DNA from 3 places in the Psychrobacillus sp. INOP01 genome. Region 3 is predicted to be linked to each of the others. Evidence: predicted binding sites of a transcription regulator. Region 3 holds the regulator's gene; each other region holds the start of a gene.
What was found. The regulator LexA, encoded in region 3, represses DNA repair genes until DNA is damaged. The targets are predictions, from matches to a motif close to CGAACATATGTTCG.

Region 1: the regulator LexA is predicted to act here: its motif matches at 5,823-5,836, upstream of uvrB (excinuclease ABC subunit UvrB).
Region 2: the regulator LexA is predicted to act here: its motif matches at 4,561-4,574, upstream of KD050_RS20275 (YolD-like family protein).

Annotation. Positions count from the first base shown of each region.
Region 1 is NZ_CP073315.1:1,035,363-1,044,026, forward strand. Features, by position in the region: gene KD050_RS05240 (DUF4097 family beta strand repeat-containing protein) at 1-794, opposite strand, end outside; gene uvrA (excinuclease ABC subunit UvrA) at 877-3,768, opposite strand; gene uvrB (excinuclease ABC subunit UvrB) at 3,775-5,757, opposite strand; gene KD050_RS05255 (IDEAL domain-containing protein) at 6,059-6,295, opposite strand; gene KD050_RS05260 (competence protein ComK) at 6,474-7,013, shown strand; gene KD050_RS05265 (YhjD family protein) at 7,010-7,375, opposite strand; gene KD050_RS05270 (EAL and HDOD domain-containing protein) at 7,588-8,664, opposite strand, start outside.
Region 2 is NZ_CP073315.1:4,123,329-4,131,992, reverse strand. Features, by position in the region: gene KD050_RS20300 (GDSL-type esterase/lipase family protein) at 1-113, opposite strand, end outside; gene KD050_RS20295 (DegV family protein) at 302-1,141, opposite strand; gene KD050_RS20290 (dihydrofolate reductase) at 1,379-1,867, opposite strand; gene KD050_RS20285 (thymidylate synthase) at 1,889-2,833, opposite strand; gene KD050_RS20280 (hypothetical protein) at 3,215-3,607, shown strand; gene KD050_RS20275 (YolD-like family protein) at 3,947-4,312, opposite strand; gene KD050_RS20270 (zinc-dependent alcohol dehydrogenase) at 4,650-5,786, opposite strand; gene KD050_RS20265 (spore coat protein) at 5,811-6,173, opposite strand; gene KD050_RS20260 (spore coat protein) at 6,190-6,396, opposite strand; gene KD050_RS20255 (EAL domain-containing protein) at 7,163-8,664, opposite strand, start outside.
Region 3 is NZ_CP073315.1:3,889,068-3,897,731, forward strand. Features, by position in the region: gene KD050_RS19070 (hypothetical protein) at 1-220, opposite strand, end outside; gene KD050_RS19075 (hypothetical protein) at 664-834, opposite strand; gene KD050_RS19080 (hypothetical protein) at 1,138-1,308, opposite strand; partial or broken gene KD050_RS19085 (peptidoglycan-binding protein) at 1,925-2,065, shown strand; gene lexA (transcriptional repressor LexA) at 2,232-2,852, opposite strand; gene KD050_RS19095 (cell division suppressor protein YneA) at 3,027-3,344, shown strand; gene KD050_RS19100 (YneB family resolvase-like protein) at 3,341-3,991, shown strand; gene KD050_RS19105 (DUF896 domain-containing protein) at 4,054-4,287, shown strand; gene tkt (transketolase) at 4,374-6,374, shown strand; gene KD050_RS19115 (YneF family protein) at 6,582-6,800, shown strand; gene KD050_RS19120 (alpha/beta hydrolase) at 6,911-7,843, opposite strand; gene KD050_RS19125 (hydroxymethylglutaryl-CoA lyase) at 7,855-8,664, opposite strand, start outside.

The sequences.
Region 1 (8,664 bases), 1.4 Mb from region 3:
GAACCTTCTATTTCTTTGAGCTTACCATCTACATAAATACGACCATTCATCGTCTCTACTTCAATCGTTTCTCCTTCAACACGTTGAACCTGAACCGATCCATTAACCGTTTCTATATCAGCTCTTTCAAACTTCAATTCATCTAATTCTACTTTTCCATTAGTTGTTTTAATTCTAAATGAGTTTGCCTCTAAATTTTTAGCTGAGAACTCACCATTGAACAAACGGACAGAAATATTATTATATTCTTTGTTTGGAACATATAACGTTACTTGTACCGAAGTAGTTTTCATATCGCTATACACACGTAATTTGTTTCCTTCTGTTGTGAAAATAAACTCTTCACGGAAACGTTTCTTCGCTTCCTCTTCAGTTGAATTTTTAAAGGATTTCACTTTAACAGTAGCACGTGCATGCTGTTCTTCCGTGGGTTGAATTTCAACTTTACCATTCGCAATATTAATAGAAATATCCGTCAAATCTACATCCTCTTTAACGAATTGTTCTTCAAAAACAACTGGTTCTCCAAATGGCATATCAAAATCCTTCATTTTGTCCACAGTTCCTTGCATAAACTGCATAAATCGTTCACCCATTACCGTGAAATCGCGCTTCAAATCTTCCACAAAATCGGTATTTTTGTTTTGTGACTTTGTATATTCTTTCTCCTCAGGTATAAACTGTGTGGCAGGTGTTGTTTGTTTTCCAAGCTCTTCAAGTAATGCCAATGCTTCTTGCGCAGTAATCGTGCCATTTTCAACCATATCTAAAATACGTTTTCGTTCTTCTTGCATAGTGAAAGGCCTCCTCATGAATTTAGACTATAAATCATTTTACTAACACTACTTTATACGATTGAAAAATCAAAAAGTTTCATCACGAAGTCGATACAGGACTTTTTTTCTTTTTAGACGCTTTCGTTACAACTTCATCCATCCGTTGTCGATCTCTTTCTAAAATAGTTTTCAAGTACTTCCCTGTATACGAGTCTTTCGATGCAGCAATTTTCTCAGGTGTACCTACCGCAATAATTGTTCCACCTTTGTCTCCACCTTCTGGCCCTAGATCAATCATGTAATCCGCTGTTTTAATGACATCTAAATTATGCTCAATTACTAATACACTATCTCCGTTATCTACTAAACGTTGAAGTACTACTAGCAATCTTGCGATATCGTCTACATGTAGACCTGTAGTCGGTTCATCCAAGATATAAAATGACTTCCCATTAGAACGCTTGTGTAATTCAGAAGCTAGCTTTACACGCTGCGCTTCCCCACCAGAGAGGGTAGTTGCTGGTTGTCCTAATTCCATATATCCAAGCCCTACATCTACAATTGTTTGTAGTTTACGGCTGATTTTCGGATGATTTTCGAAAAAGGCCAGCCCATCCTCTGCAGTCATTTTAAGTATATCAGCAATATTTTTACCTTTGTATTGTACTTCTAATGTTTCACGGTTGTATCGTTTGCCATGACAGATTTCACATGGGACATATACATCTGGAAGGAAATGCATTTCAATTTTTATAATGCCATCCCCACGACATGCCTCACAACGCCCGCCTTTAACATTAAAGCTAAATCTTCCTTTTTTATATCCTCTTACTTTTGCTTCATTCGTTGATGCAAAAAGATCACGCATATCATCAAAAACTCCTGTATAAGTAGCTGGGTTGGACCGTGGAGTACGGCCAATCGGAGACTGGTCTATATCAATTACCTTTTCCAACATGTCGATACCTTCCATGCTTTTATGTGCTCCGGGCTTCACTTTGGAACGATTTAGTTTTTGTGCTAGTGATTTATATAATATTTCATTTACTAATGTACTTTTACCAGACCCTGAAACTCCTGTAACAGCTGTAAATACTCCTAACGGAACATCTACATTTACATTTTTCAAGTTGTTTTCTGAAGCACCCTTTATTTTGATAAAGCGACCATCTGGCTTTCTTCTTTCTACTGGAAGAGGAATAAACTTTTGCCCACTTAAATATTGACCGGTTAAAGACTTTTTGTTTTTCATCACTTGCTCTGGAGTTCCTGCAGCGATTATCTCTCCGCCATGCACTCCTGCACCAGGGCCCACGTCTATTAAGTAGTCCGCTGCCATCATTGTGTCCTCATCATGCTCTACAACTATTAAGGTGTTCCCAATATCTCGCATGTTTTTTAATGTTTCGATTAGTCGATCATTATCTCGCTGATGTAACCCGATAGACGGTTCATCCAAAATGTATAACACACCTGTCAATCTCGATCCAATTTGGGTTGCCAAGCGAATACGTTGCGCTTCCCCACCTGACAAAGTTCCCGAAGCACGGTTTAATGTTAAATAATCTAGTCCAACATTCTCTAGAAACCCTAGACGTTCATTAATTTCTCTCAGCACAAGGCGAGCAATTTGCATATCTTTTTCGGATAAACTTAACTCATTGAAAAACTTATTTGCTTCTTCAATGGAATATTTCGTAATTTCCCCAATATGAAGAGAATTTATCTTCACTGCAAGTGTTTCTTCTTTTAGACGATAGCCATTACATGTAGGACAATTATGTTGCTCCATATATTTTTCCATTTGCTCACGAATATAATCGGAGGACGTATCCTTATATCTACGCTCAATATTAGCAAGAACACCTTCAAATGTAATCAAGTTATCTCGAACTTGTCCAAATTCATTTTCATAGCGGAAACGAATATTATCATTCCCTGAACCATACATAATTTTGTTCCATTGATCGATCGGTAATTTTTCAACCGGAACATTCATTTTTATTTTGTAATGCTTACATACTGCCTCTAAGAGCTTTGGATAATACTGGGAGCTTGTTGGCTGCCATGCGACAATAGCTCCGTCTGCGAGTGTGACACTTTTGTCGGGAACAACTAAATCGGGATCCACCTCTAACTTCGTACCAAGTCCATCACAATCTGTACACGCACCAAATGGACTATTAAAAGAAAACATTCGTGGCTCTAATTCCCCGATAGAAAATCCACATATTGGACAGGCATGATGCTCACTAAATAGAACTTCTTCATGCTCCATAACATCTATTAAAACTCTACCATCTGCAAGTCTTAGTGCTGACTCTATGGAATCACTAAGTCTTGCAGCAACTCCTTCTTTCATTATAATTCGGTCGATTACAACCTCAATATTATGTTTTTTATTTTTATCTAGATTGATATCATCATCTAAATCAATTAACTCTCCATCGATGCGTACACGAACGAAGCCCTCTTTTTTCATCTCTTCCAAGAGCTTTACATGCGTTCCTTTACGTCCTGAAACAATAGGCGCTAGTACTTGCATCTTTGTTTTTTCTGGATATTCACTTAAGCGATCTACCATTTGTTCAATCGTTTGAGATGAAATTTCAATACCATGATTGGGACATATTGGTTTTCCAACTCGTGCATACAATAGTCGCATATAGTCATAAATTTCGGTCACGGTTGCAACTGTAGATCGTGGGTTTTTACTCGTCGTTTTTTGATCGATGGAAATAGCTGGTGATAGTCCCTCAATGACATCTACATCTGGCTTATCCATTTGCCCTAAAAATTGTCGTGCATAGGCAGATAATGACTCTACATAGCGTCTTTGTCCTTCAGCGTAGATTGTATCAAAAGCTAAAGAAGACTTGCCTGAGCCTGAAAGACCAGTCATGACCACGAGCTTATCTCTTGGTATCTTCAAACTTACATTTTTTAAATTATGTGCACGTGCACCTTGAATCACGATTTCTTGATTTTTCAACACCTATCACCCTTCCAGCTTCAGTTCCAAAATTGTGTCACGTAGTTCTGCAGCCCGTTCAAAGTTAAGAGCTTTGGCTGCATCTTTCATTTCTTTTTCTAAATTTTCTAGAAGTGTTGCTTTTTCCTGTTTCGTTAATGGTTTTCCACTTATTAAGCGCTGTGCATACGTTTCTTCCTCTTCAGCAACCTGTGAAGCACGTATCACTTCTCTTATTTTCTTTTGAATCGTTTTTGGTGTTATTCCGTGTTTCTCGTTGTATTCCATTTGAATTGTCCGGCGACGTTTCGTTTCATCTATAGCTTTTCGCATGGAGTCCGTCATTTTATCCGCATACATAACTACTTCCCCATTGGAATTTCGCGCAGCACGGCCAATAGTCTGAATCAATGAACGCTCGGAACGTAAAAACCCTTCTTTATCTGCATCTAATATGGCCACTAATGACACTTCAGGTATATCTATACCTTCTCGTAACAAGTTAATTCCTATTAATACATCGTAGGTACCTAAACGGAGCTCACGAATAATTTCAGTACGTTCCAAGGTTTTTACTTCTGAATGTAAATACTGTACCTTTATACCGATTTCTTTTAAGTAGTCCGTTAAATCCTCCGACATTTTTTTCGTTAGCGTCGTGATTAAAACACGTTCATTTTTGGCAGCTCTTTCATGTATTTCATTGATCAAATCATCTATTTGCCCTTCAATAGGCTTCACTGTAATGACGGGATCCAATAGACCAGTTGGACGAATAATTTGCTCCACCATTTCCGGTGTATGCTCCAGCTCATAAGGACCAGGTGTTGCTGAAACAAATATAGCTTGGTTTATATGTTTTTCATACTCATTGAATGTTAGAGGACGATTATCTAGTGCAGATGGCAATCGGAAACCATAATTTACGAGCACTGATTTTCTAGCTTGGTCACCATTATACATTCCTCTCACTTGAGGTAATGAAACGTGGCTTTCATCCACTACGAGTAAAAAATCCTCTGGAAAATAATCAAGTAATGTATAAGGAACTGCTCCAGCCTCTCTTAAGGTTAAATGACGAGAGTAGTTTTCAATCCCTGAGCAAAAGCCCATCTCTTCCATCATTTCTAAATCATATCTCGTACGTTGCTCCAATCGTTGAGCTTCTAATAACTTATCCTCGCTTCTTAAATACGCAAGCTGCTCTTCTAATTCTTTTTCAATATTTGCTAAGGCTAGCTTCAACTTTTCTTCACGAGTAACGAAGTGGGAAGCTGGAAATATTGCGACATGATCACGTTCACCTAAAATTTCTCCAGTAAGTGCATTAACCTCACGAATACGATCAATTTCATCCCCGAAGAATTCTACTCGCAGACATTTTTCATCGCGTGAAGCAGGAAAAATTTCTACTACATCACCACGAACACGGAACTTTCCACGCACGAAGTTCAAATCGTTTCGTTCATACTGAATGTCGACGAGTTTTCGTAATAACTGATTGCGTTCAATTTCCATTCCCGTTCTTAGTGATACGACCATCTCTTTGTATTCTTCTGGATTTCCTAACCCATAGATACAAGATACTGAAGCGATAATAATGACATCTTTTCTTTCGAATAAAGAGGACGTAGCAGAATGTCGTAACTTGTCTATTTCCTCGTTGATACTTGAATCCTTTTCTATAAATGTATCGGTTTGTGGAACGTATGCTTCCGGTTGAAAATAATCATAATAACTAACGAAATACTCCACAGCATTATTTGGGAAGAATTCTTTAAACTCGCTATATAATTGTCCAGCAAGTGTTTTGTTATGCGCCATTACTAGCGTCGGTTTGTTTGTTTGCTGAATCACGTTTGAAATCGTATATGTTTTACCTGTACCTGTTGCACCAAGTAAGGTCTGATATCTTTTTCCCGCATTAACGCCTTCCACTAGTTCTTTTATTGCTTCTACTTGATCTCCCGCTGGCTCATACGGAGCTTGTAAATCAAAAATTTGTTCCATACAAAAGCCTCCCATTTTCTGAATAATTTCAGTTTAACACACTCTTTTTTTGATTCCTACTAAAACGAACATACGTTTTTTATATATAACAAAAAGCCACTGATACCAGTGGCTTTGGATTTTTCTATTGTTTGTCTCCGTTAAAATAAATACACTAAATACTAACTAGTTATAAAAAGGTTTAATCAATTTCTTCTCATTAACTTGTTGCTACAGATTTAGTCATTATAACTTAGCACATTTATTGTGTTTAATATAAAAAAACCACTCCAATGGAAGTGGTTTCTTTATCATTGTTCGATTATTTTGGACTGTTTAGCTGATGAAGTGCAGTTGAATACTCCATAAATGCAGCCCTATCTTTCTGATCTAGTGCCTCGTCTATCAATGATAAGAGACGCTTACTACTTTGTTCCCGGTGGATAATGTTCAAAAACATATCAAGATATATTTCGTTTAACAAATTTTCGGCAGAGCTTTCTTTCCCCGTTTGACCCATTGCTTTCAAGAAATCTGCATATGAATATTGTTTGTCCATCTCCATCACCCCGATGTCTTTTTTCTATTATATAAAAGCAACGAGATACTTGCAATCATTTTGAGAAAATTACAACTATACAGTAAAAAGGGAATATTTTAAAAATCCGTTATATATGCTTGATTTATTTCCAAAATTAACTATAATTGAGGTACATAATACAAAGGAGTGGATTTTTATGTCGAATAAAGTAGAAGAACAATCTTTTTTCATTTCATTTGAAACCGCTGTACTTCAACCTATTGTAGTGAATAATACAATATTTACGAAAGTGACTAACTTTTCAGGTGAGTCAAATATAATAGGTAAAAAGCCTTTTGATATTGTTCGTCACTCTTGTTCTTTCTATGGCTCTTCTTTCCAGCATACAGTTCGATTATCAAGGGATGCAATTGGAAATTATTTAAAGCTACCGATTCTTATAGCTCATGACTTCGGAAATCCGTGTATATTGATACCAATACTCTCTCCTAAATCGGATTTGAATGTTTGGTTCTCTTTTAGAGCAATAGAATCATTTTATCCTTCCGAAGATGGTTGTGTGGTCGTTTTAACAAATGGTCAAAAAATAACTGTTCCTTCCTCTCCACAAACAATAAGTAGGCAGGTTGGATTTGCTAATATACTAAATATGCATTTACTAAAACGGATGAGTTATCTGATAAATACTGGTTACATCACTAGAACTCCACAATTTCAAAAAGACTCACAGTACTAACGAAGTTTTTCTACTACTGCCAAATATATAGAGAGTAGTTCTTCGACTCTGTTGCGGAGACGAACGTTTAGGTAACGACGATGTTCTTCATAACCTCCATGAAAAAATACATACTCTGTGAACATATCATCGCCTTCTCCCCGAAGAACTTTCATACTGTGACGCTTCATATACATATGCGTCTGTTTTAATTCTTTCTGAACTTGCTTTCCTGCTTCTTCCACTAAAACGATATACGGGCGCTTTAATTTAAATGGAGCCTTTTCAAAAATAGTTCGATCTTTTTCTAAAATAGTCAAGACCATTGGAAGATAGATCATGTTTTCAAAATATGGGATTGCCTCTTCCGGTATTAATGGCATAACTACTCCTCCTCTTTAAAGAACATATGTTCCTTTTATTGTACTACTTTTATCGGAAAATGCAATAATCGGCCCGTGGAAAATAGAGGAATTTATTTAGGCTTACAAAAGTAAGCTTTGTTGAAGTATGAGTACCAGCTTCTACTCTTACGATTTCTAATTCTTAGAAAAAAAAAGAACAACCACCATTCTTTAAAAAATGGCAGTTGTTCTTAACTTATTATATCCATAGCCCAACTACGGGCTTCTAAATAATATTTGTTTAACGTAGCGTGATCGACACCGATAGCCTCTGCACCCGCTATTATGTCATCCCATCTCACTTCATCACAAGCTACGGAAAGCTCTAAATAAGGAGTCATATCAGTACGTTTCCCGGAAAGCGTTTCTACTACCTCATCCGTAAGTGGAAGTTCTTGAAGTAAATGATTCATCTCCTGATGCAGTAATGTATCGATTAAGGAAAACATTCCTACTAAAAGATATTCAGAGGAGTTTTGCAAAAATTGCTTTTTAGCCAATAGCTCACAAAGCTTTGCCCGGAATAAGGATGCTTCAATAAGAGCCATTCCATCTCCATTAGAATTTACTTTCGACTCTCTTAACATTAATACATATAACCAATGATTCAATTCTTCTAGCCCCAACATCACTACCGCTTGTTTAATGGAACGAATTTTAGATTTTTTTCTAGCGGCTGGTGAGTTAATAATTTTCAAAACTTTGAAGGAGAGTGACACATCACGCTCGATTTCCTCAGCTATTTGTTCAATAGAAGAAGAATGGTTGCTAAGCAAGCTAATAATTCGAAAATATTGCGCCATATTAACAGGGATGTCAGTCCCTTTAATAATCTCTGGTTTGGCAAAAAAGTAACCTTGAAATAATCCGTATCCAGCCTCTTTTGCATCATAAAATTCCTCGCGTGTCTCAACTTTTTCAGCTAAAAGTACAATATGAGGATAATTTTTCTTCACAATTTTTTCAATAACTTGCCTCTCAGAAGGTTTGCTCAAAATAAAATCAACTTTGATAAAATTAACTAAACTAAATAACTCATCATATAAATTTATATTTTTATGTAAAATAAAATCATCTAAAGCAAGTAAAAAACCTAACTTTTTAATGTATTTAAGCTTCTGGATTAAAGATGGTGTGATTGGAATATCTTCTAATACTTCCACAACTATGCGTTTAGGCGGAATTTTATTAAATACTGTATTGTCTAATAAATTTTCCGTAAAATTAATAAAACACAATTTTTCTCCCACAAGGTTATTTATGCCTAT
Region 2 (8,664 bases), 230 kb from region 3:
ACATAATCTTCAAAAAGAACTTCCTGTTTTTCTGAAAAACTAACTTCTACAAGATCATTGGAATTACATCCTATAAGAAAAATAACACAAATAATCATTATTAAATATTTCATTAGAAACCCCTTTTTTTTAAAAGTAAAACTTTAATCAGTGTGGAGATTTTCATACTCACTGATGAAACATGAAATTTAGCCAAAAACAGCCACTTCCTGTGGCATTGCCTGAGAATCCAACATCCTGTTGTTCCGAAGCATTCGGGATAAAACAAAAGCAGGGATAAGTGCTCATCCCTGCCTTTTATCTATTCAGTCATATACATAAATCCAATGGCACCGGGCCCTGTGTGTGTACTTATGACAGGTGATGTAAATGAAACTTTGATATCTAGGAATCCCGATTCTTTTATAAGGTTCATCAAAGGAGTAGCCATAGAAAATCCATTTGCATGAGAAATACCAACCGCTTTGACAACTTTTCCTTTTGTATCTGCAATATATCGATCAAATAAGTAATTGACAACTTGTTTGTGGCTTCTTACTTTTGCAATTGGTGTATACTCTCCACCTGCTAAGCTTGCAATTGGCTTAATAGAGAGTAAAGAACCAAGCATTGCCTTTCCTTTCCCAATTCGCCCACCTTTAACGAGGTTATCCAACGTATCAACGACGACGAACAAATCAGACTTACTGCGAATATCTTCTACTTTTTGAATGATAGCTTCTTTTGTTTCGCCATTTGAAGCCATCTTAGCCGCTTCCTCAACTTGGAACAATAATGCAAAGGAAATAAATTTCGAATCAATTACTGTAACATCTGATTCTGACATTTCGGCAGCAGCTTGAGCTGATTTTACAGTTCCACTCATGCCACCAGTCATATGTATAGAGATTACATGATCACCATCTTTACCAAGCTCGTCGTATAATTCCTTAAAGACCCCTGCTGATGGCTGTGAAGATTTTGGCAAATTCTTTGAGGTCGCCATTTTTTCTAGAAATTCTTCTGCATTAATATCCAATCCGTCAATAAATGATTCGCCATCAATTTGAATTGTCAAAGGTACGACATGTATATTATATTGCTCAATTAGTTCTGTTGTTAAGTCCGCTGTGGAATCAGTTACAATGTGAACTTTCGGCATGTGCTATCCCTTCCTTCCTACTTAATACTATTATAAGAAGAATACCGGTGTTCTGTAAACTATTTGCTTGTGGATCTTATCAATTCCATTGTTCCAGCATAAATAGAATGTAAATCATCTAAAAACTTTTTCGTATCATTTCGTGCAATTCTTTTAATAGTGTATGAAGGGAAAATGCTAATTTGAACGCTTACAAGAGATTTAATTATTTATTTTCCATTATATTTAAAATACAGCTTATTCCCTAACTTTTCTTTCATATACCAAATAAACATAAGTAATACCTTCTGGAGTTTTCATATCTTCAGTTGTTTCTACTAGCACCCATTCATCACTGTATGGTGGGAAAAAGGTATCCCCTTCAAAAGTTTGTTGAATAAATGTTATATAAAGTCTATCTGCTTTAGGCAAGATCGCACGAAAAATTTGTTCGCCACCAATCACCATTACTTCATCGTGGTGTTCAGAGGCTAGTTCAATGGCTTTTACCAAGTCGGTAACTACCTCTGCACCTGCTACCTGATAATCTGCGTTTCTTGTCACAATAATATTCTTACGACCAGGCAATACTCGTCCTATGGATTCGAACGTTTTTCTACCCATTACCATTGCTTTATCCATCGTCTTTTCTTTAAAATAAGCAAGGTCCCCTGGAATATGCCAAGGCATTTTGTTTTCAAATCCGATTACTCTGTTAGCATCATGCGCAACAATAAGTGATATCATTTGCTTCCTCCATAAACTTATTTAAACAGCAATTGGTGCTTTAATTCGTGGATGTGGATCATAACCCTCTATTCTAATGTCTTCTATTTCAAAATCAAATATAGACTCTTTCTGGTCATTTAATAACAGTTGTGGCAACGCACGAGGATCTCTTTCCAATTGCGTATTAACTTGATCCATATGATTTAAATATAAATGAGCGTCTCCTAAAGTATGGACAAATTCTCCGACTTCTAACTGGCACTCTTTTGCTATTAGATGGGTTAATAATGCATAAGAGGCAATGTTAAAGGGTACACCTAAAAACACATCAGCACTACGCTGATAAAGCTGACAAGATAATTTCCCATTTGCCACATAAAATTGCATGAAGGCGTGACATGGAGGTAAAGCCATTTCATCTACCTCTGCTGGGTTCCAGGCAGTAATAATATGTCTTCTAGAGTCAGGATTTTTCTTAATCTGATCTATGACATTTCGTAATTGATCTATAGTTTGCCCATCCTGAGAGGGCCAGGATCTCCATTGACGCCCATAAACGGGACCTAAATCACCAAACTCTTCTGAAAAAGCATCATCCGTTAAGATTTTTTCACAAAATATATCCATTTGCTGCTGCACAACATTGTTAAATTCAGGGTCCTTTGCTGCTCGAACTCCAAAATTTGTCATGTCAGGACCTGTATAATCCGTACTATTCACCCATTTTTCAAATGCCCACTCATCCCAAATATGATTATTAGCTTGAATAAGTGTCTTAACATTTGTATCACCCTTTAAAAACCATAGTAGCTCGCTTGCCACTAAACGGAATGCCGTCTTTTTCGTTGTAAGAAGTGGGAAACCCTCAGAAAGGTCAAATCGCATTTGATAGCCAAAGACACTTTTCGTGCCAGTTCCAGTCCGATCTCCTTTTTCGACTCCATTATCAATAATATGCTTACACAAAGTAAGGTACTGCTCCATATCATATCCCTCTTTTCTTTTTTTCATGCAAAAAAGCCCTCAACTAAGAGAGCCATTTTGGTGGTGTATTTTTTGACCAAAACACAATCCGTTTAGCAATGTATGCTTTTTTAATAACTAGCCCTAGAAAAATCAACGTTTTCTATCTATTGAATATTTATTATTTTATAACTTTAGTATATTATAGCATATCGTTTTGGGGTACGTTTGGGGTAAAAGTTATTTTTTTATTTGCTATAAGATTGCTCGTTCAGTTATACAGCTTTTAATTTTGGAAGGCTATGTTAAAGGCTTGGGTTGATTTTTGTGAGGTGGTTTTGTTTTTAAAATGTTACACTTAAACTAACGCGACAGTTTAATAAAAAAAATTGGGGTGAATTTTTGAAAAGAAACAAAGTAATAATTTTCATTATATCTGTGATTTTTTTATTGTGCTTAATGTGGATTTTATTTCCAAATAAAAATGCAGAAGTAAAAAGTTTCACCTATGAAATAGAGGAAAACAATGACGAACTTATTATTGAAGTTAACTATCAATTCTTTAACAATACAGGCAATTTTAGTTATGTAACTATTGTTTTAGACAGTTTTTTTTATGAACGACTTAAGAATCCAGAATCTATTGAACCCATTTTTTTAAATGGTGTAGTATCTGGTTCTACAAGAATAATTATTAATAAAGAGGACTTAACTTCAGACTTTATTGAATCGTTAAAATCAAAGGAAAGAAATCCTTTTCGTGCTATAAGTATAGGTGAAGAAATTAATTTGTAATAACTTAACTAACGGATGCGTTAGAAAAAACAATATCAAAGTAAAATGAGCAAGGAAAAAATTCCTAGCTCATTTTTATGCGTATTCAAAATCAACCTTTCCCTTTAACATAGCCTTTTGGAAAAACAACAAAACCACCTTCCATTAATCTGATTGGTGGTTTTTAGCTTCTTCTGCTCTATTCATGATTTCACATACCTTACCTAAAGCAATCAACTCATTCTTGACATTTGATCCAATGCACCTAGTATTAATTCTGAATCATATTTATCAAGCATTTCATTAAACAGTTCTTCAGTTCTATCCATCATTTCACAACCTTAATCCATAATAGTTACATCAACTATCTAATCTGATTGATAACAAATAAAAAGGATCTTGCATTTCTAATGTTCTTCTTTGGATATCGATACTCTCAATCGTTCCTCTGTTGTAGTAAAACTGACCATCCCTCCACAATTTTATTATAGTATCAGCTTTTTGTAACATAGATAAATCCAAACACTCCTGTATGGCTTCTAGATCCCATTCGTTCAAATCAGGACGTTCGTCTCTTTTGATTTCCACTGCGTACTCACGAATCATTTTCACATGCTCTGGTAACATCATTGCTACCCATTTTTTAGAACCACGATCAAGGTATTTAGCTGAATCGTAAACTTCTCTAAACTGTTTTTCAAATTCTGCACCTGATAATAAATTCATACCACAGCACGCTCCTTATGTATTATGGGAACAAATGCGAGTACATTTTCAATGATAAAAGTACGTTTGGCATTCCGTTTAAAACAAAACCCCTGGAATGTATCACCTTGAATCCTCAGGACTTTCACTCGCCTTTGGCTTATATTACCCTTTGAATCCATATACATTAACTCAACCATCTGATTACGTTTCATACATTTCATTAAATTCATACGCACACTTGTTCCCTCCTTTAGCTTTTTATTATACGAACATTCGTTTGATTTTACAACAAGTAAATTTTGGACAAATAAAAAAAGCACCTCATAAGAGATGCTCGAAAACTAACCCTCTATATTTACGGTTTTAGTACAACTTTTATACAGTCTTCCATTTTGGTGTCAAATACTTCATATCCATGCTTAGCTTGATCTAAAGGAAGTACATGAGTGACAATATCACTTGGATCAACCTTACCTTCTGCAATTAAATTATATATATGCTGCATGTAGTGAATAACTGGAGCTTGACCTGTCCTAATATTCACATTTCTTTGGAAGATGTCACCTAATGGGAATGCATTATAACGTGCCCCGTAAACTCCTGTAATTTGAATTGTTCCACCTTTGCGAACTGCTTGACTTGCAATTACTAGAGCTCCCATTGCTCCTCCTTGTAATTTCAGACCAGATGCAAGAAATTCCAGTGGAGTCATTTTTCCACTCATTCCTACGCAGTCAATGACTACATCTGCTCCCCCCTGTGTTATTTCTTTTAAATATTCACCACAATTTTCATGATCTTCAAAGTTAACAATCTCCACGTTATTCGTACGTTTTGCATGTTTTAAACGATAACCAACGTAATCAACTGCAATAACTCTTTTTGCACCTTTTAACCAAGCGAATTTTTGTGCTAACAGACCAACTGGACCGCATCCTAAAATTACGACCGTATCCCCTGCTTTCACTCCCGCATTGTCTACACTCCAAAATGCTGTAGACGCAGCATCTGCAAGTAGCACTAAACTTTCATCCGCTACTTCACTGTTTTCTGGAATCTTAAAAGGGGTAAAATTAGCATATGGAACTCGCATAAATTCAGCTTGACCACCTGGGAATCCTCCCGTCGTGTCTGAGTAGCCAAAATATGCACCCATTTCTCCATTTTCATTCGCATTGTCACATTGACTTTCTAATTCATGATTACAGTACCAACATTGACCACATGCTATATTAAATGGGATTATAACGCGATCCCCTTTTTTAACTTTCGTTACATCCTTACCGACTTCTTCTACAATTCCCATAGGTTCATGTCCAATAACATAATCCTCGCCAAGGTTTGGGATCATCCCATGAATTAAGTGTAAGTCTGATCCGCAAATTGCAGTAGTAGTCAGTTTAACAATGATATCATCCGCTTTTTGGATGCTTGGGTCTTTCACGTTTTTTACTTGAACATTTTTAACACCTTGAAAAGTAACAGCTTTCATTAATTAAATCTCCTTCTATATTCATTATTTCTTCGGTGGGCTTGGAAACATTCCTTTCCGATTTGTAACGCCCGGAAAGAGATTTAAATTAGCTATATCTACTGCATTTTGAGCGGATTTAATATCCAATTGTTTTTGAAGTTCCAAATCATATGGGTTTAACCATTGTTTTTTCATCATGAGATCTGCAATTTCGAAATATAAGGCAATGGTTACATCAAGTTGTTCCTGTAATAACTTTCTAATTGTAGGTGTTGCTGTTTCTGTCAATGCAATTGAAAGATTTCTAACCCCAGTTTTTGTTGATAACAAAAATTCAAGGGCAATACCTGAATCAGTAAGTTCGGGCATTCCAACAGAATTTATAGGATCTAAATAATCATTCATACGAACCGACCTCCGATTATTTTAACTCAGAATTTGAATATAGTTTTATCATTGCAGTTAAAGCTGGGATAGATTGTTTTACGTCCTTCTCCATTAGCGCTTTTAGATCTTGGTCAAAAACGATACCTTGCATCATTTTAGATTTAAGTAAACATACTGTCTTAAAATTTATTACTTCATGAAATTCCAGAGTTTCATGAAGTGCTAATTTTTTTTCAAACATTCCTGCACCTCCGAATATTTTCATCCATTGAAGATTGCCCCAAAAATGAAGCTTATATTCATTTGAGATCCTTAAATGGTGTGTGATGAAAAAAGTTTTAAAATCTTCATGAGAAATCTCCCATTTGACTTTTATTCATGACTAATCTTTAAACAGGTGCAAAATAACACCCCGAAATGACACTCCATTACAGCCTTATTTCCTTTATTCTTATTCAACTAACCTGCTGCGTTAGTTTAAGTGATAACTTTCACAATATCAGCGGTATTTTAAAAAATCAAATAATTCAGAAAAAAATCCTTTAGTTATATCTCCAAAGATATAATGCGGCATAGGTCCATTAACTGTGCACCTAAAAAGTGTGGAAGGAAGTTATTCAGGAAGTGTTCAAATAGGTTTACAAAAGAAGTTAAAGAAAAGTTATTTTCAAAGACTCCGCCGTATAATTGCAAAGTGAAATCTAGAGGATGGACTAGCGCAGGAAATTTATGAATACCCCTAATAGTTTCTATAGAATAAAAAAAGCGATCAACTCAATTAAGAGAAGGTCGCTATTTTTAAGCAATTTATTATTCTGTTCCTGCGATTTATTTGTAACTTTTAGTGAATTTTTTTGTTTGTTCCTTATTCACCTAAAGCACCTGCTAGTTCAATAAGAAATAAGAGTTGCCTAATTCCTTGCTCTTCTTAGGGTATGTCTGCGTTCCTTAAGGAAGCAACTTCCTTTGAGAGAATTCTTAGTTCAACGCTCAGGCTAACACTAACATTAATTGCGTAATTTTTTTATAAAAGTGTAACGATCCTCAGTTACAAAACTACAGTCAGGAACTAAAGGGGCATTGCGAAGCTTTAAAGCAAGTTTATTTAAAATTGGTGTAATCTCAGCACGTTCACTCTCATCGATGGCATATTCTAAGCCATATTGATAAATATAGGGTTTAATTTCATTCATCCAGACAATAGAGCCTAGTAGTTTAATAGTCTCTCCAAATAAGTAAGTCTCAAACTCAAAAATGATATTAGGATTTACTGTAAGCTTTAAATCTGTTATAAAGCGAAGACCACCTAATCCAATATCCTCGATTAATACTACTGTTTTTCCTACGGCCACCGTACGGCCATTGATTCGTGTAAGTGTCATTGAACCACTGAGCGGGAAATGAAGAGGGACTCTGAAAAACTCTCTTTTTTCCTCTAATGTTCGATTTCCTAATTTGAGGTCATTAGGTATATCAATTGTTCCAATCTTTAATAATTCTTCAAATTCAGTAGCTGGTAGAGGCTTTGAAAAAAAATATCCCTGAACAATCTTACATCCCATTTTCTTTAAAAGATTGTACTGCTCATAAGTTTCTACTCCTTCAGCTACAACGTTCATCTTCATTCTTTCTGCAAGTTTAATCATGGTTTGAGTGATGAAGTTCGATTCATTCTCTTCATCTGTACTCAATTCGGTAATAAAAGACCGATCAATTTTCAATGTATCGATATATTTTTTAAACTTTGTTAAATAAGAAAGTGATGAATATCCTGTACCAAAGTCATCTAAGGAAATAGTTATTCCTGTTCTAATGAGATCATTTAAAGTAGTCAACACTACTTTCTCATTTTCTAACATAGAAGTCTCAACAATTTCTATTTCGATAAACTCAGGATCAAGTTTGGTGTCTGCCAAAATCTCCTGAAAGTTACTAACAAGGTTTTTATCCAAAAATAGTTTTGCTGATAAATTCACAGATATAGGTATACGTGGTAAGCCCATTTCTTGCCAAGCTTTAATTTGCTTGGCTACCTTCCAATTCATTTTTTTGCCCACTTCAGCTATTAACCCATTTTCTTCAATAATCGGAAGGAACTCGTTTGGAGTTAATATCCCCCATTCTGGATGATTCCATCTAATTAGCGCTTCTGCCCCTATTATTTCATTATTCTCTGTGCTTACCTTTGGCTGAAAATAATACTCTAATTGATTCTTATCAAGTGCTAAACGGATGTCAGAACCTAACTTAAAAGCCCTAAATGTTCGAATATCCATTGTAGAAGAATATACTTTAAAAGTATTTTTCCCTTCCTGTTTTGCGTTATGTAAGGCTGCATCTGCATTTTTCATAAGGGAGATTGTATCCTCTCCATCATTTGGGAAAAGACTGATACCAATGCTTGTCGTCATAAATAGTCTATATTGACCCACGACAAATTGTTCTTCCATTGAACTGATAATTTGGTATGCTACGTCAATTATCATGTTGATAGTTTTACAGTCAGGTG
Region 3 (8,664 bases):
CTAATATTTCCATAGTGTCCTTTAACATAGCGCTTTTCGAAGCTTCATGAGCATCTTTGTAGTCAATTTTAATTAAGAAGATGCCTTTATCTTCATAGACATTAAATTCTTCTTTGGTAATTGATCCAATAATAGATTTAATAGTGATAGGTTCAACGCTTTCGTCTCCACATGCAGACAATAAAAATACCGTTGCTAATAAAACTAACAATTTATTCATATATTCCCACTCAACTCCATTTTTGGTTTAATTATATCGTAAGTTTAAATAGAGAGGGTAGTTTATTATTTCACTTATTTCCCTAAATGTTTTTAAAACTTTAAATCTACTGCCTTTTTAATATGTTTACCTCTTGATAATATTCCTTCTATTCTTCTTTTTTTATACACGATCCTCATTGTTCCCGCTTGCGCCAATACAAACCTTACTATCATTAATTACACCATTCATATACTTTTCTCTTTTGTCGCAGAGACAGTGTTGATGATAAAAAAGCCCAACCACTAATTTGGAAGGACTTATTTTCACATCCCATTATCACCCTGATATAAATGTGTTTTAGTGACATTCTATGATGATAAATATTGATAAAAGTTGATTAAATAAGTTATATCTTATTTCATAAAAACTGAAACTTTTCACAGGAATAAGATTAATTGTATTTAACTTGATTCAAGTGGAATTTCCGATAAATAATCGATATCATCAAGTACTAATGCGTCTGTTAAAAGATTAATATCTAATAGAATTTGTTCCTTTATATGTATGAAGGGACATTTGTAATAATCATCTATTAGGTTATTTAGTTCTTTATAAATCAAGTTAGTAGGCAATAATACTCCCCCAGTAATCGATATTTCCTGTTACTTATTATCTAACAAAACAAGTTTAATTGGAAGAGATTTACCTAATTATTTTTGAATAATAAGCATCATTACAACGAAAAAGCTTGGAGAGTTGTGACGTTATTCACGATCGGTTCTCCTGAAATTGGCATTTTCCTCAAACGAATGGTGGTTGTCCTTATAAATGCGCGATTTTCTCTATAGAAATAGGTGTATAAAAAAATACAAATTAGAGTGATTTGTAATTTTTGAAGTAACTAGAAGTGGTGTCAATTAGAAAAGATCACTCGGTTAAAAACCAAGTGATCTTTTTGTATTTATTTCTATGTTATTTTTTTCTAAAATTCTTAGTGCTTCTTTTAGCAGGTTGATATCTATTAAAATCTGTTCCTTCAGCTGGTAGTTATTGCATCTATAGTAATCATTAATGAGTTTTTTAAGTTCCGCTATAATTAATTTCATAAGTTTTTGCCCCTTTATAGTTATATAGGCTGATATAAAAAACGATATACTTAATTTAACCTATGTCTAATTATAAATAGTAATACCCAAAATTCGGCATTTTTAATCACTTTTATTATTTTATTTGATAAATATAATGTCAATTGACTATTTTCTATATTCATTCCAGCATCAACTAGTGTGAGGGATAAATCTCTACAAATTAATAGAAGGGAGGTTAAACTTTGTTTATTAGGCCATGCAAAGTGAGAATTACATCTCGTTTTAGGAGAAATTCGAAAGAATAGTGAGGTTAAAGTGCAAAAGGGAGTAAATTTTGGGAGTGGGGGTAGTCCGGTTATAAAGTAGCTGCAAGTGGTGTCGTGACGAGAACAAAAGTTATAGGTGGATACAGAAATACTATAAAGATTTCACATACTTTGAAAGATAAAAAGTATGAAGCCTTATATGCACATTTAAAATCTTTTTCCGTAAAGTTGGACAAAGTGTTAACAGTAATACACGTGCATTTTGAAATTCACATACCATCATAAGATGTTGTGGAACAGCCTAATGCAGTGAATTCTTAATATTATATAAGTGAAACAAGTATAACCGAAGTACAGAAGCTTTAAATACAGTAGGTTATGAACTGGTGGCTGAAGGGATAGATGGGCCATTAACTATTGCCGCAATAGAACATTTTCAAAAAAACAATGGTATAACCGTTGATGGAGTAGTAGGACCAAAAACTTTAGTTGCTTTAAAGAAGAAATAAAACCTTCGGAGAGATAAAAAGAAATATGAACAAAATAAAACCCCTCAACCATAAAGGTAAAGGGGTTTTTCGATGATTTCAACAAAAATGTCCACTTTTCGTTGAAATATGATATCGGCTCTACGTTATCTTACTTATATTTAGTTGTATTGTCAAGTCTGTATGTCTATTGAATATTACGATAAACGCCAACGACTTTTCCAAGAATGCTAACAGAATTAACAATGATAGGTTCCATGGAAGAATTTTCCGGTTGCAAACGGAAGTAAGACTTTTCCTTAAAGAATCGTTTAACAGTTGCTTCATCCTCTTCTGTCATAGCTACGACAATATCGCCATTATTTGCCGATTGCTGTTGTTTTACAACGACATAGTCACCATTCAATATACCTGCCTCAATCATACTATTACCCATAATCTCCAACATAAATAAATTATCATCAGCAGTTCCGAATGTTTCAGGAAGTGGGAAAAACTCTTCAATATTTTCAATTGCTGTAATTGGCATACCTGCAGTAACTTTACCTACAAGTGGTACATGTACAACATTTTGTTTTTCTGCAATACTTCCTAATCCATCAAGAATCTCAATGGCACGTGGTTTGGTTGGGTCTCTTCTTATCAATCCTTTACTTTCCAGTCGAGCTAAATGTCCATGAACAGTAGAACTAGATGCTAAGCCCACAGCTTCGCCTATTTCTCGAACAGATGGCGGATATCCTTTTTTTCGAACTTCTTCTTTTATAAAAGCTAGGATGTCTTCCTGTCTTTTAGATGCTTTTTTCATATGCTCACCTCTTTTAGAGTAATTAATCTCTAACCTTTTCTATCTTATTAATAGTATAACAGGGGACGAACGTTAATGCAAACATAGGTTCTAATTGTTGTTGACAAAAACAAACGTTCGCATTATTATTAAATCATACATTACGAACACACATTCTATTAGGGGGTATTTTTAATGACCTGGATAAAAGAAAACTACTTTTTAACAATATTTGTAGCGTGCAGTATTGCATTTACAATGTTTATAATAATCTCGAATTCTTTTTCGACAGAAGAGAGTCTTCATATTAATATAGAACAAGGCGATTCTTTATGGGAGTTAGCACATGAGTATAGTGTAAACGAAGATAAAAAAGTATGGATCAATAAAGTGATGACTATGAATAATTTGCAAGACGGACATATTAAAGCAGGGGAAATACTTAAAATTCCAGCTGCAGAAAAAAGTTACCATTTCGATCATGAAACGGAGATAGCGGGCGATACAAAATGAAATCAGTTATATATTGTCGTGTGAGTACAGAAAAAGAGTCCCAAGAGACATCTTTGCAAAGACAGGAAGAAGAGTTGTTAGAATTTGCAGCATTACATAATTATGAAGTAGAGAAAGTATTTATAGATCAACATAGTGGTTACGATATAGAACGTGAAGGCTTATTAGATTTACTTGACTACATAAAAGAAAACGAAATTAAAGCGGTTTTTGTTCAAGATGAAACTAGAATTGGGAGAGGGAATGGTAGAATGGCAGTTCTACATCTCCTTCAAAAAACAAACACTTCTATATATACTTTACAAGATAAAGGCGTCATCAATTTAAATGAAATGGACTCTATGTTACTGGAGATATTAGCGCTTGTAGAGGAATATCAACGGAAATTACACAACGCTAAAATCAGAAGAGGTATGAAGAAAGCAGTATCACAAGGATATCGGCCAGAGAAAAACTTAAAGACAAAAGGTAACCCCGAAGGAAGAGAACGAATAGATGTGCCATTAGAAGAAGTAGTTAGACTTCGAAATGCAGGTCTCACTTATGAAGAGATTTCAATGACTCTAAAAGGTTTAGGATTTAATATTAGTAAAGCAACCGTACATCGACGATATATTGAGTATATAGAAGCACACGGAGTGAAATGACTTGCACTCTGTGTGTTTTTTCCTTACCTTTATATAAAGATATAGTGAAAGGATGAAATGAATTGTTAAGTAAAGAAAAATTAGCAAGAATTAGTGAGTTATCTAGAAAATCTAAAATATCAGGACTTTCTATCGAAGAGGCAAAAGAACAAAGCTCTTTACGTAAAGAATATTTAGAAACTTTCCGCTCTACTATGAGAGATACAATTGAAAGTGTAAAAATAATCGACCCTGAAGGAAACGATGTAACACCTGTAAAAGTTCAAGAAGCAAAGAAAGGGAAGTTTCTGAATTAATTAATCATTTCAGAAACCATTGATAATACAGACATTCTTGTCTAAACTAGAAATATAATAAAAATTTGTTTGAGAGGATGTCATTCATGTCATTACAATCCGATTTATTAGCAATTAATACGATTCGAACTTTATCTATTGATGCAATCGATAAAGCAAATTCTGGTCACCCTGGTTTACCAATGGGGGCAGCGCCAATGGCTTACACATTATGGACAAAACATTTACGACATAATCCAAGTAACCCAACATGGTTCAACCGTGATCGCTTTGTGTTATCGGCCGGTCATGGTTCTATGCTACTGTATAGCTTACTTCATCTTGGTGGTTATGATTTACCAATGGAGGAGATTAAGAACTTTAGACAATGGGATTCTAAAACTCCTGGACATCCAGAGTTCGGTCACACAGCTGGAGTAGAGGCAACAACAGGACCGCTTGGTCAAGGAATTGGAATGGCAGTAGGAATGGCTATGGCTGAAGCACATTTAGCTGCTACCTACAATAAAGAAGACCACTCGATAATCGATCATTACACATATGCGTTATGTGGTGATGGTGATTTAATGGAAGGTGTAGCAGCAGAAGCAATTTCACTTGCTGGACATCTTCAATTGGATAAATTAATTGTATTATATGATAGTAATGATATTTCTTTAGATGGTGATTTACATAAATCATTCTCAGAAAATGTAGCAAAACGTTTTGATTCATATGGTTGGAACTATATTCATGTAAAAGACGGAAATGATATTGAAGAAATTTCAAATGCTATTGAAAAAGCGAAGTCTCAAAATGACAAACCAACTATTATTGAAGTGAAAACTGTAATTGGATTTGGCTCTCCTAACCGTTCTGGTAAGTCAGATGCTCACGGTATGCCATTAGGAAAAGATGAAACTCTATTAGCTAAAGCTGAATATAAATGGTTATTTGAAGAGGATTTCCATGTGCCAGAAGAAGTATATGATACGTTCAAACAAGCATCAGAACATTTAGGTGTTCAAGAAGAGAATTCTTGGAATGAGAAATTTAATGCGTATGAGTCAGAATTTCCAGAGTTAGCTTCTACTCTGAAACAAGCAATTTCTGGTGAATTACCTGAAAACTTTGCAGATGCCCTTAAATCATACGAAACTGGTACTTCACATGCTACACGTTCTGCTTCTGGAGAAGCAATTAATGCAATTGCTCAAAACCTACCTTCGTTCTTTGGTGGTAGTGCAGATTTAGCGGGTTCCAATAAAACTACTATGAAGAATGTTGGAGATTTCTCAGCTGATGATTATGCTGGGAAAAACATTTGGTTCGGTGTACGTGAATTTGCAATGGGAACTGCTTTAAACGGAATGGCTTTACACGGTGGACTAAATGTATTTGGTGGTACATTCTTCGTATTTAGTGACTATGTTAGACCAGCAATTCGTTTATCTGCATTAATGGGACTTCCTGTAACGTATGTATTCACGCATGATAGTATCGCTGTTGGAGAAGATGGTCCAACTCATGAGCCGGTTGAACATTTAGCTTCTTTACGAGCAATGCCTGGTTTATCTGTAATCCGTCCAGCGGATGCAAATGAAACTGCGGAGGCATGGAAACTAGCTGTATCATCTAAACATAATCCTACAGTTTTAGTTCTTTCTAGACAAAACTTGCCGACTCTTGAAAATTCAGTTGAACTGGCTAAAGAAGGAGTTTCAAAAGGAGCTTATGTTGTAGCCCCTAACGAAAAAGCGGAAGCAATCTTACTTGCAACTGGTTCAGAAGTAAGTCTTGCTGTTGAAGCGCAAGCAGCACTTTCTAAAGAAGGAATTGAAGTTTCTGTCGTTTCAATGCCATCATGGGATCTGTTTGAGAAACAAGATTCGGCTTATAAAAATGCTGTATTACCATCTCATTTAACGAAACGCCTTGCAATAGAAATGGGGGCCTCATTAGGTTGGCACCGTTATGTTGGATTTGAAGGGGACGTCATTGCCATAGATAAATTTGGTGCAAGTGCTCCTGGCGAAATCATTATGAAAGAATACGGTTTCTCTGTAGAAAACGTAGTTGCGAAAATGAAAGCACTACTTCAAAAGTAAAATGTTCTACGAGCAATTCGAATGCTTTGGATATAAAGTATTCGAATTGCTTTTTATAACGTATTAGGAAGAAATTGGGGAGAAATATACCCCGACTATTTGAAGTTTCACTTTATTTGAAATTATAATAGAATGCAAAAAGAATCTATAGTATAATTTTCAGTGGTGTCTTGTACACGTAGATAAGAACACAAAGGAGGAGAAAATATGCAAACATGGATTTGGATTGTTATTATAATCGTTGCGTTAATCGCTGGTGCGGCAATCGGTTTCTTTGCGGCACGTCAATATATGATGAAATACTTAAAAGAAAACCCACCTATTAATGAACAAATGCTTCGTATGATGATGGCGCAAATGGGTCGCAAGCCTTCAGAAAAACAAGTTAAACAAATGATGAATCAAATGAATAAAATGCAAAAATAAATAAAAAAGCACTCAGCTGAGTGCTTTTTTTGAATAGAAAATAATATTACTTTATGAAATGATAAGCGCAAGATGCAAATGAGGATCTTTCATGTCAAATCAGATTTCAATTACTTTTTGTTTAGCAAGCTATTTTCTTGTAGGAAATCTGCCACAACCTGCTCATATTCCTTGCTGTTTTCATTGAAGGATTTCGCATGTTCACCTATATCAAACAATTTTAATGTTTTTGGACCTAGTTTTTTTTCGTATAAATCTTCCGTCATTTTAGGTAAGATAAAATCATCCTGCAAACTGTGGATAAACAAAACAGGTTTTTCAATTTTGTCTATAACATCGATTGGTGAGACAAGATTTAGTGTATATCCATCACGAAGCTTCAAAAACAAATTTGCAAATCGAATGGCAAGACTAGTGCGAAGAGGAGTAGTTTGTGTCATTATATGATAAACTTGCTGTTCAAAATCTGAAAATGCACAGTCCGAAATATAAAAGTCAGCATCATCTATTATAGATCCACCATATAATAGTGTTGTGGCTGCTCCCATAGATTCTCCGTGGATACCTAAAACTGCATCTTTCCCAGCTCTATCTCTGACTGCTTCAACAACTGATTGTAAATCTATTTTTTCATAAAATCCAAAACTAGTTGTCTTTCCGCCAGAATCACCATGTCTGCGGTGATCATAGACGACACTATTAAAGCCTAGTCGTTCGAACATACGAACAAAACGTAGAGAGTTAATCTTGTTTTCTGTAACACCATGGCAAATGACGACATAATTATTTGTTACTAATGGTTCGACAAAAATAGCCTTTAAGGAATATCCATTTTTAGATTCAATCCATTGTTCAGTTTTATTTACAGCGTTAAACCAGGCTTCATCTAATCGTTTAGAAGTAATTTCACGATTTAAGATAAAATCATTTTCTTTTTTCTTCATATACATAAGCCTATTAGTTACAAAGAAACCAAAGAACGTAGCCATAGCTGTTAATACACTAGTAAAAATACTCGTCCAAATAATTACACGTTTCTTCATCGTATCAACCCCTACTTACTTTTAAATAGTTTATACATTCCCGTGTCTATCGGTCTGGACACATAAGGTTCAACTACTTCTACAGCTTTAAGCAATGAGTCAAGATTTATATTCGTCCCAATACCCATTTGATGTAGCATATTCACAACATCCTCGGTTGCTACATTCCCTGTAGCACCTGGTGCAAAAGGGCATCCACCTAGGCCGCCAGCGGAGGTATCAAATCGATCAATCCCGGCTTGTAAGCTAGCGAGAATATTGGCTATTCCCATTTTTCTAGTATCGTGAAAATGTGCAGTTATTAATGTAGCAGGGAATTCTTTCTTTAGCGAGTCGAATAATTCATAGCTTTCCAGTGGATTAGCCATGCCAATTGTGTCAGCTACGCTAAGTTCGTTTACACCCCATGAAACGAACTCCTTGCACAATGCAACCGTATCTGATGAATCTATTTTACCCTCATATGGACAATAAAAAGCAGTGGAAATACATGCGCGGACAAAATGACCTTCTTGTAATAGTTTTCCCACAATAGGCTTAAGTTCATCCATACTTTCTTTCGTCGTTTTATTAATATTTTTTTTATTAAAACTGTTTGAGACACCTACAAATACAGCGAAACTCTGTGCCCCGGATTGTTTGGCTAATTCTACGCCTTTATTATTAGGTGTTAGTACGAGTTGTCGACCCATTTTATTCACTTGGGTTACTATTTCATTTGCATCTTTCATTTGTGGAACCCATTTTGGCGATACGAAAGAAGTTATTTCCATTTCTTCTATCCCTGCAAGCTGAAGTTTTGCGATAAAAGATAATTTTAC